2 regions of the Candidatus Clostridium radicumherbarum genome follow, and region 1 is predicted to be linked to the other one. Evidence: riboswitches for the same ligand, from Rfam matches in the RefSeq annotation. Region 1 holds a riboswitch; the other holds the start of a gene.
The links. A riboswitch is a leader RNA that binds a small molecule or an ion and turns the genes downstream of it on or off. The one in region 1 is predicted to bind cobalamin.
Positions count from the first base shown of each region.

Region 1 (7,505 bases):
GTTCGTGATATAGTTATAGGAATGTCAGCGTCTACAAATTCAAATTATGCAAGTCAATATAATTTACCAGGTACATTTGCTCCAACAGCTTCCTGGGATTTATTAAAAAAGGCAGTTAAAATAGCTGAGGAAAAGGGTATTGAGCCAAAGGTTGGAAACATCTATTCTTCTGATACATTTTATGACGACGATCAAGAGTCATGGAAGAAGTGGGCAAAAATGGGTGTAATGGCAGTAGAAATGGAAGCTGCAGCCTTATACATGAATGCGGCTCGTGCAGGTGCAAATGCACTTTGCATATTAACTGTATCAGACTCTTTAGTCACCCACGAAGCCACTACTGCTGAAGAAAGACAAACATCTTTCACTCAAATGATGGAAATTGCATTAGAGTTAGCATAAGAAAACAAATGGGGCTATTGCAAAATAGCTCCATTTTTATGTGCAAAATTAAGTATTTTCAATGACACTGTGATTCTTCCATTTACCGTTTTTAAGTCTAATATAGTACAACGCACCTCTAACCAGCCAGTCTGTGTACATACCTAGCCAAACACCAACAAGGCCAAGCTTTAAAGAAATGCCAAGAAGATAGCCAAGGGTTATTCTAAATACCCACATACCTATTATAGAAGTCGCTAAGGTGTATTTTACATCTCCTGCACCTTTAAAGCCTGATGGGAGTACAAAAGAAAAGGGCCAAAAGAGAACAAAAACAGCATTTATCACCATTAATTTTGCAGAAAGATTTATTACATCAATATTTGTTGAGTACAAGGAACAAATACTTTTAGCAAAGGGTGCAGTTAAAAGGCCTATTATACCAAGGCAAACAGATGAAAAGAAAACAAGATATCTTAAGGAATTTTCAGCTTCCTTGAACTTTCTTCGCCCCATTAGCTGCCCTACAATTGCTGTAGCAGCTATGCTAAATGCATTTCCTGGAATATTAATCATTCCAGCTATTGAACCACTAATTGCATTTGAAGCAATAGTAACAGTTCCCATACTAACAATAAATATTTGAGTAATAAGTTTTCCTAAATTAAATAGAAGAGATTCCAAACTAGCAGGAATACCAACATTAAATATAGGCTTTAATAATTCTTTATCTAATTTAAATTTTAATATCTTTGTTAACTTTATTATTCTAGAACCTCTTAAAAGTACAAATAAAATTATTATGGCACCTATAGTTCTTGCTAATGCAATACCTAGGGCAGCACCTTTAATACCCATACCCTGTAGAACTATATTAAAATGCTCATTATGAATGTTTATTCCATAAATAAATAGATAACTAAAAATTATATTAATAAAATTCATGAAAATAGTAATCATCATTGGAGTTTTAGTATCTCCAGCACCTCTAAGTATACCATTTGCAACTAAGTCTATTGATATTAAAGGATATGTAAGCAAGGTTATGCCTAAATATAAGATTGTGTTTTTAATAACCAGAGAATCCGCTGATCCAAATAATCCATTAATAATAGGAACTCTAAGGGTCCAAGTAATTATGGTAACTAGAAAGGATATTAAAAAGCCGGAATAGAGTGCCTGCTTCATAGCTGCATTAGCTTTCTTTATGTTGCCTTGACCTACGAACTGCGCCACTACAACCGTACCGCCTACCGCTAATGCTGAAAAAAATGAAATGAAAATAAAATTTAAGGAATCCACCATTCCAATAGCTGAAACAGCTTCTTTACCAATATGGCCTGCCATCATTGTATTTATAGTCCCCATTGAAATAACGAAAACTTGTTCAGTTAGTATAGGTAAAGCAAGCTTCATTATATCTTTTCTTATAAACTTCATTATGCAGCCCCCTTATGTAAAAAGAATATACTTACAATATTAGCACAATTTTAAATATAAGCATAATAATTTGAAATACAAAATTGCAATGATATAATATATATTAAGTAAGACAATTATTAATTGTTGCAAAAGTCCATCATTATATAATCATTAACAATAATAGTGTTTACGTAGCCATTAGAACTTAAAAAATTGATAATTGCTTTATAAAAATTCGAATCAGTTATGTTTGACAATAATTAAGTAAATTATCTAAGGAGGTTTTTAAATGTCCTATATAGCAAGTGAAAAAAGGTATGAAAATATGAAGTATAATCGCTGTGGAAACAGCGGCTTAAAATTACCTGCCATATCTCTTGGCTTTTGGCATAATTTTGGGGGAATTGATATATTTGAAAATGGAAGAGAGATAGTTAGGAAGGCTTTTGACTTAGGTATTACTCATTTTGATTTAGCAAATAATTATGGCCCTCCAGCAGGCTCTGCAGAAGAGAACTTTGGTAAAATATTAAAACTTGATTTTAAGGCTTATAGAGACGAAATGATAATTTCCAGCAAGGCCGGTTATTATATGTGGCCAGGACCTTATGGTGAATGGGGTTCTAAGAAATACCTTGTAGCAAGCTTAGATCAAAGTTTAAAACGTATGGGTCTAGATTATGTGGATATCTTTTATCATCACAGACCAGATCCAAATACTCCTCTAGAGGAGACCATGGGAGCTCTAGATTTAATTGTAAGACAGGGTAAAGCACTTTATGTTGGAGTATCAAACTATAATGCTGAACAGACCAGAAAAGCTGCAGAAATATTAAAAAGGTTAGGTACGCCTTTTGTAATTAATCAACCTAGATATAATATGTTTGACAGGTGGATTGAAAATGGACTTCAAGATGTTCTTAAGGAAGAAGGCATAGGTTCCATAGCATTTGTTCCGCTGGCTCAGGGACTTCTTACTAACAAATATTTAAATGGAGTTCCGAAGGACTCCAGAGCTGCTGGACCATCACAGTTTTTAAGCAATAAGGATATTACAGATGAAAAGTTAAGTAAGGTAAGTAAGCTTAATGAGCTTGCTATGAGCAGGCATCAAAGCTTAGCTCAGATGGCAATTGCCTGGGTACTTCGTGAAGGTCGTGTAACTTCTGCACTTATTGGTGCAAGCAAGGTAATTCAAATTGAAGATAATGTGGCAGCCTTAAACAACTTAGAATTTTCTAAAGAAGAACTTAGTAAAATTGATGAAATACTAAAATAAGAAATAATAACATAGCAGCATATATTATGAAGGAAGTTACAAACTCACTTTGGTTATTTATAATGCTTTTGTATATTATATCTAATAAAATTATTTTGAGCTTCCAACCATAGTAAAATATATTGTTATTAAAGTGAGACTCTTATTATCATTTAGAATAAGTAAATTTTATTGACACCATATAGAGGTAATGTTATTATTAACTTGTAAACAATTAAATACTATGCCCCAGGTACATTTAGTTTAAAAGGGAAAGTGGTGAAAATCCACTACAGCCCCCGCTACTGTATACGGATACGAATCCTAACCACTGGTTAACAGCCGGGAAGGTGGGAAGAGATTGACCCGTGAGCCAGGAGACCTGCCTTGGACAATACTAATCCTTCGGAGGGAAGGGAAGTGGTTTGAGAAATCTTGTTAAGGTTTATTATGCCCACTTTTAAAGTGGGCTTTTTATTTTAATTAGATTACTCTAGAGTCTTAAGCCATTAAACTTCCTCTACAGGTTTGTAGAGGTTTTTTTATTTAATTGTATTTTAGTATTGGGGGGTCATTTTTATGAAATTAAGAAAGCTTGTTACTTGTGCAATGCTAATTGCACTATGCTTTGTTGGAAGCAATATAAAGGTGTTTGGAACAATAGCCTTTGATTCAATGCCTGCATTTTTAGGAGCATTAATACTCGGACCATGGTATGGAGCAGTACTTGGAGCAGCAGGACATTTCTTAACTGCACTAACCTCAGGCTTTCCTTTATCTTTGCCCGTTCATATTGTTTTAATGTTTGGTATGGCCTTAACTATGATATTTTTTAACATTACTCAAAAAGGTTTGGAGAAAAAAATTAATGTGTGGGCTGCAAGAATAATAGGAATATTAGTAGCGCTTATATTTAATGTGTACATAAGCTGCTTAATGGTAACTCCTTTAACTGGCTTTGCTGTCTTTGCATTTGCTCCTGAACTGTTAATTATTTCACTGGCAAATGTAGTAATTGCAGAAGTAGTATATGTATTTTTACCAAAGCAAATTAAAGAAAGATTCTTATCAAAGTAGGAGGAAAAGGGAATGGGTAAACTTTGTCTTGTAACTGGAGGAGCAAGAAGCGGAAAAAGCAGCTTTGCAGAAAAAATGGCTAAAGACCTTAATGGAGACCTGCTTTATATTGCCACTTCAATAGTTTTCGATGAGGAGATGAAGGACAGAGTTAAGAAACATAGAGCCCAGAGACCAAAGAGCTGGGACACCTTTGAAGGCTATAAGAATTTAGCACCAGAAGTACTTAAGGCAAGTAATAATCATAAGGGCATTTTACTGGATTGTGCTACTGTAATGATGACTAACTTGCTGTTTGATATAGTTGGAACAACCTTTGATGATGCTAGCGATGCTGCAAACATTACAGAAATTATTACTAATGAGAGACTAGCTGAAATAGAGGTAAAAATTATTAAGGAATTCGAAGTATTTATAGATGCAGTTAAAGAGACTAACCTAACTGCAATAGTAGTTACAAACGAAATAGGCTTTGGAGTGGTACCTGAAACAGTACTTGGAAGGGTTTTTAGGGACATTGCAGGAAGAGTAAATCAATATATTGCAAGAAGAGCAGAGGAAGTTTATTTAGTTGTTTGCGGAATTGAAATGAAAATCAAATAGAGTCATTACATTATATTGGTTTGTACGCTATTAAATAAATATTTTTAGCTGCCAACATTTTTACTCTTAGAAAGATATTAATATAAAGAATGGAATAATATAATATTTTGGAGGAATAAAATAGATATGAAAAAAATAACTAGTTTAATAATGATAATAGTATTTTCTATTGCCATAGTTCTTACAGGCTGCAGTGCAAAAAATACAGCTAACACAGCCGCTGATAATACAAAAAAGGAAGTAAGTAATACAAAGTATCCTTTAAAGGTTACAGATGCATTTAAAAGAGAGATTGTTTTAGATAAGGAGCCTGAGAGAATAGTATCAGTTTCACCAAGCATTACTGAGATAATTTACTCTCTTGGAAAAGGAAGTAATTTAGTTGGAAGAACAGATTATGATGATTATCCAGCTGAAGTAACCAAGGTTAATTCAATTGGAAACTTAACAAATCCTAGCGAAGAAAAAATTATAGACTTAAAACCTGATGTTGTATTTGTATCTGACATAACTTCAAAGGACACTGTTAAAAAACTTGAGGATTTAAAAATAAAGGTTATAGTTTATTCCGGAGAACAAAGCTTTGACGGAACTTATAAGAATATTGACAGCATAGCTGAGGTGTTAAATGCAAAAGATAAGGCTAATACAATTATAGATGGTATGAAGGCAAAAGTTAAAGAAGTTGAAGATAAGGTTAAGGATGCTAAAAAACCATCTGTTTATTATGTAGTAGGTTATGGTCAAAGCGGAGACTTTACTTCAGGAAAAGGTACATTTATTGGTCAAATGATAGAACTTGCAGGAGGCACAAATGCTGCTAATGACGTTGAAGGCTGGAATTACAGTGTAGAAAAGCTTGTTAGTAAGAATCCAGATTTAATGATTTGTTCTAAGTTTTTTGATACTAAAAAGGGTATTGAAGCTACTGCAGGGTACAAAGATTTAAAGGCAGTTAAGGAAAATAAATTACTTGAAATAGATGATAACTTAATAAACCGTCAAGGACCTAGACTAGCAGATGGCTTAGAAGCAATGGCAAAATTAATACATCCAGAACTTTTTAAATAAAACAAATAGAAATAGAGGAAAATTAAATGTCTTATGTATACAAAAGGAAAGCTTACGCAAAAATATTTATTTTATCAATTATAGTGCTCACTGCTACTGCTGTTGGCGCTGTTAATTTTGGTGCTGTAGACATTTCTTTCAAGGATACTGCTAGAATTATTTTTAATAAAATTCCATTTTTAAATACCCTTATTTCAACTCATGGAATTAAAGAAAGTTCAAGAATTATTGTTTTAAATTTAAGACTTCCAAGAATTATTCTAGCTACCTTAGTAGGTATGGGTTTATCTGTAGTTGGAGCGACTTACCAGAGCATATTTAAAAATGCAATGGCTGATTCCTATGTGCTTGGAATTTCTTCTGGGGCAGCTTTAGGCGCAGCTCTTTCTATTGCATTTGGAGCAACTGCAAACGCCTTAGGTATGGGACTTACAACTGTAAGTGCATTTCTGGGGGCAATACTCACAGCTTTCTTTGTCTTAAACATAGCAAGGCTTGGAAGTAAGCTCTCAGATGTAACACTTATGCTGGCAGGGGTGTCTATGAACTTCCTGCTTTCCTCTATGATCTCCTTAATTATGATATTTAAGAGAAATGAAATAGAAAAAATCGTTATGTGGACAATGGGAAGTGTTTCAGCAGGAAATTGGAAAAGTATTTATATACTTGCACCTATTGTATTTTTAGGCACAGCAATCATCTGTTTGTTTTTAAAGGATTTAAACATGATGATGCTGGGTGAAGAAAGCGCTCAAAATCTTGGTGTGGAAGTTTATAAGGTAAAAGTCATTTTAATAGCTGTTAGTACTATTATAGTGGGAGCGGTTGTCTCCTTTAGCGGCATAATTGGCTTTGTAGGACTTATAATACCTCATATAGTAAGAATAGCTTTAGGTTCTGATAATAGGGTAGTTGTGCCTTTTTCAGCTTCTATTGGTGCACTATTTTTAATTTTATGCGATACCTTAGCTCGATCCATTGTACCTCCTGCTGAAATACCTGTTGGAATAGTTACATCGATATTTGGTGTTCCCTTCTTCCTTTACTTATTAATGAAAAATAAAAAGAAGGTGTTATAGCTTATGAGTATGTTACAAGTTAAAGATTTAAATTTTAATTTTGGAAAAGAAAATATTCTTGAGCATATCACTTTAAATATTGATAAAGGAAGCTTTTACAGCATTATAGGGCCCAATGGTTCTGGTAAAACTACCTTATTAAGAAATATAAGCAGAGTACTGCATCCTATTAAAAATACAGTTTTCATTAATAAGTCCGATATTTCTAACTTAAGGCAAAAGGAAATTGCAAAGACAATGGCAGTGGTGCCGCAGAATACAAATATTGATTTCGACTTTACAGCACTTGATATAGTTATGATGGGAAGAGCAGCTCATTTAAGAAGATTTGAAACTGAAAATGAAGAAGACTTTAAAAAAGTTAGAGAAGCTATGGAAATCACAAATACCTGGAGCCTTAGAGAAAAAAATATTAATCACTTAAGTGGAGGAGAAAGGCAGAGAGTTATAGTAGCTAGAGCTATTGCTCAAGACACTGAAGTGATTTTACTTGATGAACCAGTTTCTAATTTGGATTTATATCATCAAATTGAGGTAATGAATACTGTTAAGACCTTAGTAGAAGATAGAAACATTATAGTAGTTGCAGTTCTTCATGATTTAAATTTGGCTTC
Region 1 is NZ_JBJHZY010000001.1:629,679-637,183, forward strand. It holds gene deoD (purine-nucleoside phosphorylase) at 1-402, shown strand, start outside; gene ACJDUH_RS03045 (MATE family efflux transporter) at 451-1,821, opposite strand; gene mgrA (L-glyceraldehyde 3-phosphate reductase) at 2,093-3,082, shown strand; cobalamin riboswitch at 3,296-3,465, shown strand; gene ACJDUH_RS03055 (ECF transporter S component) at 3,641-4,138, shown strand; gene cobU (bifunctional adenosylcobinamide kinase/adenosylcobinamide-phosphate guanylyltransferase) at 4,151-4,741, shown strand; gene ACJDUH_RS03065 (ABC transporter substrate-binding protein) at 4,868-5,812, shown strand; gene ACJDUH_RS03070 (FecCD family ABC transporter permease) at 5,839-6,891, shown strand; gene ACJDUH_RS03075 (heme ABC transporter ATP-binding protein) at 6,895-7,505, shown strand, end outside.

Region 2 (7,505 bases), on a different contig from region 1:
AATAAAACCATAAAAGCTATAGGCTTTAGCGGACAAATGCATGGCTTAGTTGCGCTGGATGAAAAGGATGAGGTGCTTTTTCCTGCAATTTTATGGTGCGATCAAAGAACTGAAAAGGAGTGTAATTATATTACAGAACTTGTAGGCAGAGAAAAGCTTTCAAAATATACTGGAAACAAGGCCTTAACAGGCTTTACAGCACCTAAAATTCTGTGGGTTAAAAAACATAATCCAGAAATTTATAATAAAATAAGGCATATACTGCTGCCTAAGGATTATTTAAGATTTAAACTTACTGGAGAGTATGCTACAGATGTTTCTGATGCTTCAGGTACACTTTTATTTGATGTGGAAAATAGATGCTGGTCAAAGGAAATGCTTAATATACTTGATATTTCAGAAGGAGTAATGCCAAAGTGTTTTGAGTCCTTCGAAATTACAGGTGCAATTAATAAAGAAGCAGCAAACTCTACAGGCCTATTAGAAGGAACTCTTGTAGCTGGCGGCGGCGGAGACCAGGCTGCTGGTGCAGTAGGAACAGGTACTGTAGAAAAAGGTATTATTTCTGTGGCCATGGGTACCTCTGGAGTTATTTTTGCAGCTCAAAAGGAATATAAGGTAGATGATGAAAATAGGCTTCATTCCTTCTGCCATGCTAATAATGAATGGCATGTAATGGGCGTTATGCTTTCGGCTGCTTCCTGCTTAAAATGGTGGGTAGAGGAAATAAATAAAGATATCTCAAAGTCCTTTGAGGAAATTTTAAAGGAAGCTGAAAAAATACCTGCTGGCAGTGATGGCTTAATATTTTTACCTTATTTAATTGGCGAAAGAACCCCATATAGTGATGCAAATGCTAAAGGCTGTTTTATAGGACTTAGTATTACACATACCAGAGCCCATATGACAAGAGCTATTTTAGAAGGTGTTGCCTTTGGACTTAAGGATTCCTTAGAGCTCGTTAAGGCATTAAATATTCCTATTAATGACGTTAGAGTGAGCGGCGGCGGTGCAAAGAGCAGGCTTTGGAGACAAATCCTTGCTGATGTATTTGAGGCAAGAATAGATATGATAAATTCTGTGGATGGACCATCTTATGGTGCTGCCATACTAGCTTCTGTGGCAGGAGGAAGCTTTAATTCAGTAAATGAGGCCTGCAGTAAACTTATAAAGGTTACTGAAAGTGTAGATCCAAACCAAAATAACTTTTTAGAATATGAAAGACTATACAAGGTATACAGCAGTTTATATGGAATTTTAAAGGATACCTTTAAAAAATTAGTTTAGACAAAGAACGCAGAAGTAACATCTGATAAGAATCACTTCTGCGCTTTTGTATTTATGTTTTAATTAGTGGTTAAAAATAAATAGAATTATTTGTTTTTTAATAAGGACAATATTTCAGAATTCGCAGCTTTTAATTCCTTAATTTCTTCCTTTAAGCTTGCTATTTCAGTTTTTGCTTCCATGACTTCATCAATTTTATAATGTAAATCTTCTATAATTAGTTCTGATTTTAGATTTACTAAATAATCATTATTAGCAGTTAGTCTATCCTTTTCTGATTGCCTATTTTGGCTCATCATAATAATGGGCGCTTGAATCGCAGCTAAACATGAAAGCACAAGATTTAAAAATACAAAGGGATAGGGATCAAAGGGATGAGAAAATAAAATAATTGTATTTATTACAATCCATAGAAAGAGGACAACGCCAAAGCTTATTATAAAAGTCCAGCTTCCGCCAAAAGTAGCTATTTTATCAGCAGTTCTCTGCCCTAAACTTAAATTTTCATCGTGGATATTGTTTATATTTTTAGATATCTTTCCACTTAATAATTCATGAATTAGTTCCTCATCTATTTGGCAGTGAGCAAGGTCTGTGTCATTGTCTAGTATTTTTTTTACTAAATCTTCTTTATTATCATAGGCATATTGATTGCTATTTTCCATTTATTAAAGCCTCCTAAATTTATTTGCATAGTTAAATTTTATTATTTTTTTATAAGATGTCAATTAGAAAAAGTATATATTAAAATTATATTCATTTTTTCAATTACTTTCCTAGAATTAAGGCTTGTATAAAAGTATAATTATTATAAAAGTTAAAGAAATGAGGGGTTTAATTGAGTATTGAAAAAAAATATTTTGGAAGCATGGCAGATGGTATAGAAGTTTATTCATTTATATTAACTAACTCAAAGGGAACAGCAGTTGAAATTATTAATTTTGGTGGCATAGTTCGTTCACTTAAGCTGCCAAATGACAAGGGCAGTTTTGATGATGTAGTTCTTGGGTTTGATAAATTAGAAGACTATATGAAGGAAGGTCCATATTTTGGTGCCATTATTGGAAGGTACGCTAATAGAATTGCAAAGGGAAGCTTTAATCTTAACGGTACTGAATATAAGCTTAAAGTAAATAATGGTTCAAACCACCTGCATGGGGGCTTAAAAGGCTTTGACAAAGTTATATGGGAGCCTAGAGTCCTTGAAAGTGAAAGTTTAGAACTAAGTTATATCAGCAAGGACATGGAAGAAGGCTATCCTGGAAATCTAGAGGTTAAGGTAACATATACCCTGACTGATGATAATTCACTTAAAATAGATTATTTTGCCCTTACTGATAAAGATACAATTGTAAATCTTACTAATCATTCTTATTTTAATTTATCAGGACATGCTTCTGGTAATATTTTAAACCATAAGGTTTATATAAATGCTGATAAATTTACAGCAGCTTATAAAGATTCCATACCTACTGGAGAACTTAGAGGCGTAGTAGGAACTCCAATGGATTTCACTAAGCTTAAAAAAGTTGGCGATGAAATAAATAGCAGTTATGAGCAAATAGTTTTTGCAAAGGGTTATGATCATAACTTTATTATTAACAGAGAGGATGAAAGCTTAATAAAGACCAGTGAAGTAGTGGATGAAAACAGTGGAAGAACTATGGAAGTATACACCACTATGCCCGGAGTACAGTTTTATACTGGAAACTTCATAGAAGAGGCTGTAGAGGGTCCAGGAAAAGAGGGAGCCAAATATTCAAATTACAGCGGCTTATGCCTAGAAACTCAATTTTTCACTAATTCCATAAATATAAAGCATTTCCCTTCTCCAATTCTTAGGGCAAAGGAAGAGTATAAGCATACTACCATCTATAAATTTATATAATGTGGCAAGTTGAGGTAGGTTAATTGTGAGCTGCACCATTAACCTACTTCTCAATCTTATAAAGGAAGCCACTTTAAAATCTTTTGTATTTCTGCATCCCAATAATCCCAGGTATGTTCACCAGGGCCTTCATTATATGTATAATCAAAGTTAGTTCCAGCAATAAAGTTTCTAAAGTTTTGGTTATTTTCATAGAGAAAGTCTTCTATACCACAGCATTGATATAATCTTGGCTTTGGCCCATTGGATGCTAAAAGCTTTTTTGCAAGGTGATAAAGATCATTTTCGCTTCCTGCTAATAAATCCAAGTCACCGAAAATATTATAGAATCCAGCCTTATCATTATCATCCACCTGAGCAACAATTTCTGCAATACCAAGTGCTCCTGAAAGGCTTGCTGCAGCAGCAAATTTTTCAGGACAGCTTAAGGCAACTTTAAATGCTCCGTAGCCTCCCATAGAAAGTCCAGCTACAAAGTTATCTTCTCTTTTCTCACTTAAGGGAAAAAATTGTCTTACTATCTCCGGTAATTCTTCTGCTATGTAAGTAAAATATTTATCTCCATACTTCATATCTGTATAAAAACTTCTTCCAGCATCAGGCATTACAACAGCAAGTCCCATTGAATCTACATATCTTTCTATAGAAGTCTTTCTCTGCCAATCAGTATGATCCCCAGTTAATCCATGAAGCAAATACAAGGTTTTATATTTATTAGAAGCTAAGGGCCCTTCTTTACTCATTTGAGAAGTCTTATTTTGGGGCAGGATCACATTAATAGATGTATTAATGCCAAGCACCTCTGAAGAAAAGTTACAAGTAATATATGCCATTAATTTTAAACCTCCTTTAAAATTATTACTAACATTATATAATTATCAAAATAATAAAACAATAAATTAAGTAGTATTAAGAGGGTAATACTATTTATGTAAATTACAGGTGCAAATAATTGAAAACTTAGGAGGTGCATAAGATGAAGAAGCTAGCTGTCTTAGGCTTTATTATGGGTATGATGTATTTTACTGCTGAGGGTTTTTGGAGAGGTTGGACAAATATTTCAATGCTCTTTGTGGGGGGCTTATGTGCAGTTCTTATAGGGTTACTAAATGAATTTCCAAAGCGGCATAAGTTTAAAATTTGGCAGCAGTGCCTGCTTGGAACCTTAATAATTGTTTCAATTGAGTTTGTTTCCGGTGTTGTTTTAAATATTTGGCTTAAATTAAATATCTGGGATTATTCAAAGCATTATGGAAATATCAGGGGACAAGTATGTCTTACTTACACTATTTTGTGGTTTATAATAACTCCAGCTGTTATATGGCTTGATGATTGGTTAAGATGGGAAATATTTGGTGAGGGGGCGTACTATAACTTAAAGCAGGTTTATAGAGACTTAATAAAATTACATTAGTAAACAAAACTCTATAATTAATAAAATATAAAAATGAGACCCACATTTTCAATGTGGGTTCTAATAAAGGTATCAAAGTGCATAAACTTTTTTATCTTTAAAAAAGATACTATTCCGAAATACCTTATACATTTTCTCGTAAAAATAAGATATTATATCTGATCTTTTTATTATTCCTATAAATACATTATAGTCATCTACCACTGGTACAAAGTTTTGGTTTATTGAAGTTGCAACTAAATCTTCTATATTAGCATCAATATGCACTGGTTTAATATTAGAGTGTACTGGAATCTCAGAAATCTTTATTTTTGAGGTGTTTTTTATATCTAAATTTGAGTCATCTTTTAGCTTCAAAAGAAGGTCGCCTTCCGTTAGGGTTCCAACATATCTGCCTTTGTCATCTAATATAGGAATAGCGGTAAAAGTATGATATTCCATTCTTTCAATAGCCTGTCTCATGGTATTCGTGGATTTTTCAAAAACAACATCTGATTTTGGAGTTAAGAAAAATGCTATATTCATAATTATTAACCTCTTTCTTAAAATAGTGATTTCAAAATTTTTTATTAATTGCGATAAAACAAATAATAAACTACATATATTACTAAAGCTTCGATATATATATCTTATATTCTTAATACGGCAGTTTTGTGTAGAAATTATTAAGCCTTTGTAAAAATACATATCTATAACCACATTAATATATGAAGAAGAGTTTGAAAATTGAGAAAAGATGTATTAAACTAATGAGCAAATATATTTAGCACTTACACAATGTCATTGACATAATTATTAATATAAGGTAAGCTAAGGTTACAAGTAAATAATAACTTAGGTGCCTGTTATCAGGTGAAAAGGGAATGCGGTTTAAATCCGCAGCAGCCCACACGCTACTGTAAGTGAAGACAAACTTTAGTATACCACTCTAGATTTAAGTAGAAGAAAATTGATAATACTTAAATGGAGGAAGGTTAAAGGGAGAATGATGCACAAGCCAGGAGACCTGCCTATGTTACAGTTAACAAAGCTTTCGGTGGGAGAGATATTTTTCAAGTAAATTTCCGACGTAATGTCGGTTTTTTTATTTTGAAGGTAACAATTTTGAAGGCTCACAGCCTTTTTTTATTATAAAAAAGTTATTTGGAGGTATTAAGTTGAATTTAAAAATTGGAAGCCGAAAAAGTTCCTTGGCACAAATTCAAACTGAAGAAATTATTCAAATGCTAAAATCCAGACATGGGGTAGAAGGTGAAATGTATCTTCTAGATACGGTTGGAGATAGAATCTTAAACTTAAGTCTTGATAAAATAGGAGATAAGGGCTTATTTACTAAGGATATAGAATTAGCTCTTATTGATGGCAGGGCAGATGCCGCCGTACATAGTATGAAGGATGTTCCATTTGAAATCAATGAGGTTTTTGAAATAGCAGCAATGCCTGTAAGGGAAGACTCTAGGGATGTTCTTGTTTCAAGGGAAGGACTTAAATTTAAAGAACTTCCTAAGGGAGCCATTATTGGAACAAGCAGCAATAGAAGAATTTCACAGTTGAGGCTTATTAGACCTGATATTCAAATGGTACCTATAAGAGGAAATATAGAGACGAGAATAAATAAAATAGAAAGTCAAGGCTTAGATGGAATCATTTTAGCTGCTGCCGGGCTAAAAAGGCTTAATTTAGAACATAAAATAGCAGAGTATTTTGATATTAATAAAGTTGTTCCAGCAGTGGGACAGGGGGCTTTGGGTATAGAGGTGTTAAAGGAAAGTAAGACTTACTCTGTTTTTAAAAGCCTTGACAACAAAAATGTTAGGTTATGCGTAGAGGCTGAGAGAAGCTTTATGAGGGAACTTAATGGCGGCTGTCATTCATCCCTAGGTGCGTATGCTGTTATTGAGGGAGATACCATAAATATTGTTGGCATATTTGATATAGGAACAAGACTTGTTAAAAAAGATATAACGGGTAGCTTAGAGGATTACTTGGAACTAGGAAAAGCTCTTGCAAAAAAGATTTTAAAGGGTTAATAGTTTAATGTAGTTCGTATGAATACAACTGAATTAAGCTATCAGTATTAACAAGGATAGAGGATAGGGGAAAAAGATGAGTAAAGTTTATTTAATAGGTGCAGGTCCAGGTGATGAAGAGCTTATTACATTAAAAGCAATAAGAATTTTAAAAAAATGTACAGCTATACTTTATGATAGATTGGCCAGCCCTAGTATTCTTAAATATATAAGTGATAATTGTGAAATTTATTATTGCGGAAAAGAGCCTGGCTGCCATTATAAAACTCAAGATGAAATTAACGAAATGCTTGTTTTACTGGCTAAAGCTGGACATACTGTAGGAAGAATTAAGGGTGGAGATCCCTATGTTTTTGGACGAGGTGGAGAAGAGGCTTTAAGTCTCCTAAAAGAGAATATAGAATTTGAAACTATTCCAGGAATTACCTCTCCGATAGCAGTTCTTAATTATGCAGGTATTCCCATAACACATAGGGGGGTATCCCAAGGCTTTCACGTATTTACTGGTAAAAGTGCAGAAAGCTTAAATATAGATTGGGAAGCAGTAGCAAAGCTTAAGGAAACATTAGTTTTTTTAATGGGTCTTGAAAGCCTAAAGAGTATATCTGAGAAACTTATAGATCATGGCTATGATAAAAGCACTCCATGTGCAGTAGTTATGAAAGGAAGTACCTCAAAGCAAAGAGGTGTTATTGGAAGGCTTGAAGATATATATATAAAAGTTAAGGAGGCTGGTTTGAAGTCTCCCTGTATAATCGTTATGGGTAAGGTAGTGGAGCTAAATAATTATTTAAATTGGTATGGAAAAAAGCCTTTATTTGGTTTAAATGTGTGTGTTACACGTTCTAAGGAACAGGCAGGAGCTTTTAGTGAAAAATTACTGGAA
Region 2 is NZ_JBJHZY010000002.1:308,760-316,264, reverse strand. It holds gene xylB (xylulokinase) at 1-1,287, shown strand, start outside; gene ACJDUH_RS11290 (DUF1003 domain-containing protein) at 1,374-1,952, opposite strand; gene ACJDUH_RS11285 (aldose epimerase family protein) at 2,126-3,175, shown strand; gene ACJDUH_RS11280 (alpha/beta hydrolase) at 3,232-4,008, opposite strand; gene ACJDUH_RS11275 (putative ABC transporter permease) at 4,152-4,589, shown strand; gene ACJDUH_RS11270 (CBS domain-containing protein) at 4,662-5,114, opposite strand; cobalamin riboswitch at 5,409-5,617, shown strand; gene hemC (hydroxymethylbilane synthase) at 5,747-6,619, shown strand; gene cobA (uroporphyrinogen-III C-methyltransferase) at 6,696-7,505, shown strand, end outside.
Region 2: it holds a riboswitch for cobalamin, as region 1 does, so the genes downstream of both, hemC (hydroxymethylbilane synthase) here and ACJDUH_RS03055 (ECF transporter S component) in region 1, are expected to answer to the same signal.